2 regions of the Arthrobacter sp. UC242_113 genome follow, and region 2 is predicted to be linked to the other one. Evidence: predicted binding sites of a transcription regulator. Region 2 holds the regulator's gene; the other holds the start of a gene.
What was found. Region 2 encodes HrcA, which represses chaperone genes, less so after heat shock. Its sites were predicted from a motif close to TTNGCACTCGNNNNNNNCGAGTGCNAA; they were not measured.
Positions count from the first base shown of each region.

Region 1: ACHMXB_RS10390 (FmdB family zinc ribbon protein) is a predicted target of HrcA. The motif match lies at 1,058-1,084, and genes of this name have one in related genera.

Region 1 covers NZ_CP171968.1:2,296,450-2,298,838, forward strand. Annotated here, with positions in the region: gene galU (UTP--glucose-1-phosphate uridylyltransferase GalU) at 1-333, opposite strand, end outside; gene ACHMXB_RS10385 (5-formyltetrahydrofolate cyclo-ligase) at 422-1,033, shown strand; gene ACHMXB_RS10390 (FmdB family zinc ribbon protein) at 1,181-1,468, shown strand; gene cpaB (Flp pilus assembly protein CpaB) at 1,677-2,389, shown strand, end outside.
Region 2 covers NZ_CP171968.1:1,617,114-1,619,502, forward strand. Annotated here, with positions in the region: gene dnaJ (molecular chaperone DnaJ) at 1-922, opposite strand, end outside; gene hrcA (heat-inducible transcriptional repressor HrcA) at 981-1,994, opposite strand; gene ACHMXB_RS07185 (DUF3097 domain-containing protein) at 2,208-2,389, shown strand, end outside.

The DNA of each region.
Region 1 (2,389 bases), 680 kb from region 2:
GGGGTCACCCTGGCGGACGTAGTGGATGTCGCCCAGGTTGCTCGCGGCCTGGATCGACTCCAGCTTGGCGGTGTCGCCCTTGGCCTCCAGCGTCGCTTCCAGGGTCGGAACGCGGTCGAAGTGGTCCTCGAGCGCGCGCTTGTTGCGGCCGGTGATCATCAGCACGTCGCTCAGGCCGACCTTGACGGCCTCCTCGACGACGTACTGGATGGCCGGCTTGTCAACCACCGGCAGCATCTCCTTGGGCATGGCCTTGGTGGCTGGCAGGAACCTGGTGCCGAGCCCAGCAGCGGGGATTACGGCCTTGCGGACTGAACAATTAGTGGAAGTCACTGGTCTAATCTATCCGAGGGAACATTCATACGGTAAATGCTTCCGGCAGCGGCCCCGCCGCCTGCCGCTGCGACAAAGGAAGACACCCATGCCAACAGGGACCATGCCTTCGAAGGACGTTATCCGCTCCCGGCACCGGCAGGTCCGGGCCACGATGACGGCGGCGGACCTCGCAAACGCCGGCGACGGCATCGCCTCCCATGGCCTGCCCTGGGCCGAGGCTGTCGCCGCGGGCAACCCGGCCACGTTCACCGCCTACCTCGGCGTCGATTTCGAACCGCCAACCCTTCCGCTGCTGCACGCCCTGCACGAGGCCGGCCACAGTATCCTCCTCCCGGTCTGCGAGCCTGACCGCGAGCTCAGCTGGGTCTTCTGGACGCCGGACAGCGAGTTCGTCCGCAGCCGGTATGCGCCCATCCAGGAACCGGCCGGTGAGCGCCACGGCCTGGACACGGTGCGGAGTGCGGCCGGGATGTTCATGCCGGCCACGGCCGTGGACCGCAGCGGCAACAGGATCGGACAGGGCGGGGGCTACTACGACAAGTTCCTGGCTGCAGCCAACGCCGGCGGCCTGCACCTTCCGAAGGCCGCCATCATCTACGACTCCGAGCTCCTGCCCGCACAGAGCATTCCGGCTGAAGACTTCGACCGCCCCGTCGAGGCAGTACTCATGCCCTCCGGGCTGGTAGCCTTCGCGTGACCTCGCCGGAGCGGGGTGATAGAATTGGCACTCAGGCCCTGCGACTGCTAATGGAGTCCTTTCCGCCGCGGTGATCCGTCAAGGAGAATCCGGCAAATGACACCAGGCAGCACGGGACCTGTCGTTTGTCCAAGAGGAGGATCTACAGTGCCCACGTATGCCTATGCCTGCAAAGATTGCAGCCATGCCTTCGACATCGTGCAGTCTTTCACCGACAGCACTCTGACGTCCTGCCCCGAATGCCAGGGCACGCTTCGCAAGAAGTTCAACAGCGTCGGCGTGGTCTTCAAGGGCTCCGGCTTCTACCGGACTGATTCGCGCGATTCCAAGGGAAGCACGGTCTCACCCTCCCCCGCTGCGTCAGCACCGGCTGCCCCCGCCGCCACCTCCTCGTCTGCATCATCAGCTGCCCCGGCAGCTGCAGCCGCGAGCTAGGCGAGTTCTCGCGGCAGGTGCCGCCTTTAAGCTACGAGAGTCCGGCCGGGTCTACCCGGCCGGACTCTTTGCGTTGCGCGGGTACTCCAGGGCTTCAAGCGTCCGTTCGCGCTTGCCGGGCAGTCCTTAATTACTTTCGGGGTTTGCTTTTCCACATACGGCTGCCGGTGCCTGTCGGCAGCCAGCGGCGTGCCCGTAGCGTGGCGGCATGCCAGCTACCGGAATTTTCCCCGCAAGGGCATCCCGCCCGGCCGTCCGCCCCGGGCGCCGCAACGCACTGCCCGGTTCCGCTGCCCGTCCGCGCCCGCGCGGACGGCGCTTTGCAGGATGGCTAAACCGCAACCGGCGCCTTGCCGTGGCACTGCTCCTCTGCGCGGCCGCGGGGGTCGCAGTTCACCAGCTGACTCCCGCCCCTGCCCGGACCGTGAACGTCCTGGCCGCTGCCCGAGACCTTCCGGCCGGGGCGGACCTGAACGTCAGTGATGTCAAAACCGTCAGCGTACCGCCGGCCATGGTACCGGAGGGGACTTTCGCTGACAGCTCCAGTGTGGACGGCAAACAGCTGGCAGCGCCGTTCCGCGAGGGCCAGCTCCTCACCGATGCGCAGCTGGTGGGTCCTGGCCTGCTGACGGGAGCGCCGCCCGGGTCCGCCGCGGTGCCGCTGCGGATGGCAGACCCGTCATCCATCCAGCTGGTATCCCCCGGACAACTCGTGAACGTGGTGCTGACAAGCGGCAACGGCTATGAGGAGGCATCAGCCTCGAAGGTACTCGCCAAGTCAGTGCCCGTCCTGTGGACCTCCGCTCAGGAAGGCCAAAGCGGCCAGTGGCTTGCTGCCGGGGATTCGGACGGGCTGCTGGTCGTGGCCGCCACCCCTGCCCAGGCCGGCGCCTTGGCAGGGGCGTCGACCCAGGGAAAGCT
Region 2 (2,389 bases):
CGCGGAGGGTGATGATCTCGCCGGACTGCGTGCCCGCCTTGACGTCGATCTCCTGCTTGCCGTCGAAGGTTTCCAGACTGACTTCAGTGCCGAGGGCGGCGGCGGTCATGGGAATGTTCAGGGTCGCGTGCAGATCGTCGCCCTCGCGGACATATGTGGGGTCGTTGTTGACGCGGATTTCCACATAGAGGTCGCCGGACGGTCCGCCGGCTGGGCCGGCCTCGCCCTGGCCGGAGAGCTGGATCCGCGTGCCGGTGGCCACACCGGCCGGGACCTTAATGGTCAGGGAGCGGCGGCTGCGGATGCGGCCCTGGCCGCTGCACTCGTTGCAGGGGTCCTTGATGACGGTGCCGAAGCCCTCGCACGAGCCGCAGGGAGCGGCGGTCATGACCTGGCCGAGGATGGAACGGACAGCCCGCTGCACCTGGCCGCTGCCGCCGCAGATGTCGCAGCGCTCCGGGTGGCTGCCCTCCCGGCAGCAGGACCCTTCGCAGGTGGGGCAGGTGACGGCCGTGTCCACTTCCAGCTTCTTGTTGACGCCGAAGACGGCATCGCGCAGGTCAATCCGCACGCTGATGAGCGCGTCCTGGCCGCGGCGCACGCGGGACGCGGGACCGGAGGTGCCGCCGGCGCCGAAGAAGGTGTCGAAGATGTCCTGGAACGCGAAGCCCTGGCCGGCATAACCGCCGCCGCCAAAGCCGTTGTCCGTGCCGTTCTCGTTGCCGGTGGTGTCGTAGACCCGGCGCTTCTGCGGATCGGACAGCACCTCATAGGCGTGGGTGACGGCCTTGAACCGTTCGGCGGCGTCTTCCCCGGGGTTGACGTCCGGGTGAAGCGAACGGGCCAGCTTGCGGTAGGCCTTTTTGATCTCCTCGCCGGTGGCTTCCGCGGAGACTCCAAGAACGTCGTAGTGGCTGCTCAAAGTTCGTATCTCTTCCTGGTTGTACTGCCTGTTGTCAGGGGATGTCCGGGGCGTGCGGTCACGGGCCCAGAATCCTCGAAAGATAGCGGGCCACCGCGCGCACGGCGGCCATGGTGGTGGGATAGTCCATCCGGGTAGGGCCCAGTATGCCCACCTTGGCGGTGGCGTCCGGGCCGTAGCCCGTGGCCACCACCGACGCCTCGGCCAGCCCGTCGTAGGGGTTTTCCCGGCCGATGCTGACGGCCACGCCGCGCGAGTCCTGCGCCATGTCGCTCAGGAGCCGCAGCATCACCACCTGCTCCTCAAGGGCCTCGAGGACGGGTCCGATGCTGAGCGGGAAGTCCACGTTGGACCGCGCCAGGTTGGCCGTTCCGGCCAGGACCATGCGGTCTTCCCGGCTGTTGTGGGCCAAGCCCTCCAGTCCCTTGCCCAGGGCCATGGCTACGGGGCGCTCGGCGGGCGCGCAGCCGGCCACGACGGCGGCCAGGTGCTGGGGCAGGATGGCCACCGGCGTTCCGGCCACACCGGTGAGGAACCGGGTGCGCAGGGCGGCCAGCGTGTCGTCTGAGAGGTCCTGTCCGGCGTCGACGACGCGCTGGTCAACTTTGCCGGAGTCGGCGATCAGGACGATCAGCACCTTCCGCGGCGCCAGCAGCACGAATTCAATGTGCCGGACCACGGCACGGCTCAGGTGCGGGTACTGCACGACGGCGACCTGGTTGGTCAGCTGGGACAGGAGCCGGGCCGTCCGGTCCAGAACGTCGTCGAGGTCCTCGGACCCCTCGAGCAGGGTCTGGATGGCGCGCTTCTCCGCTGGGGAGAGCGGTTTCACCGCCGAAATCTGGTCGACGAACAGGCGGTACCCCTTGTCCGTGGGAATCCGGCCTGCACTGGTGTGCGGGGCCGTGATGAGGCCCTCATCCTCCAGTGCCGCCATGTCGTTGCGGATGGTGGCGCTGGAAACGCCCAGATGATGCCGTTCCACCAGGGCCTTGGAGCCGACAGGCTCGCGGGAATGGACATAGTCCTCCACGATGGCGCGCAGCACCTCAAGCTTCCGTGGTTCGCTCACAGTCCACCTCCTTTGGGCCGTAACGGCGCCGGGCGTTTTTCCCGCCCGTAAAACGCTGTGGTTAGCACTCGACATGCCTAAGTGCTAACAAGTCTAATATGAGTCGCCCCGTTGTTAGCATTGGTACCGCTCCGGGCGAAATTCCGGGCGCCTGTCCCCCGGCGGCATGCCCGCGGCCGGAGCGGCTCCTTCCTAGTGCAGAGCGGTGAACGAATGCAGTACCAGACCTGGGGCCCGCAGGACATGACAGCGCCCGCCAAAAAGAGCCTGCCCGAGGTACCGGTGGAGCGTGGCATGGTGCTCGAGGACGTCCAGTCCGGCTGGGTGGGCGCGGTGACCCGGGTGGAGAAATCCGGCGGCATGCACGTCGTGGCGCTCGAAGACCGGCGCGGAAA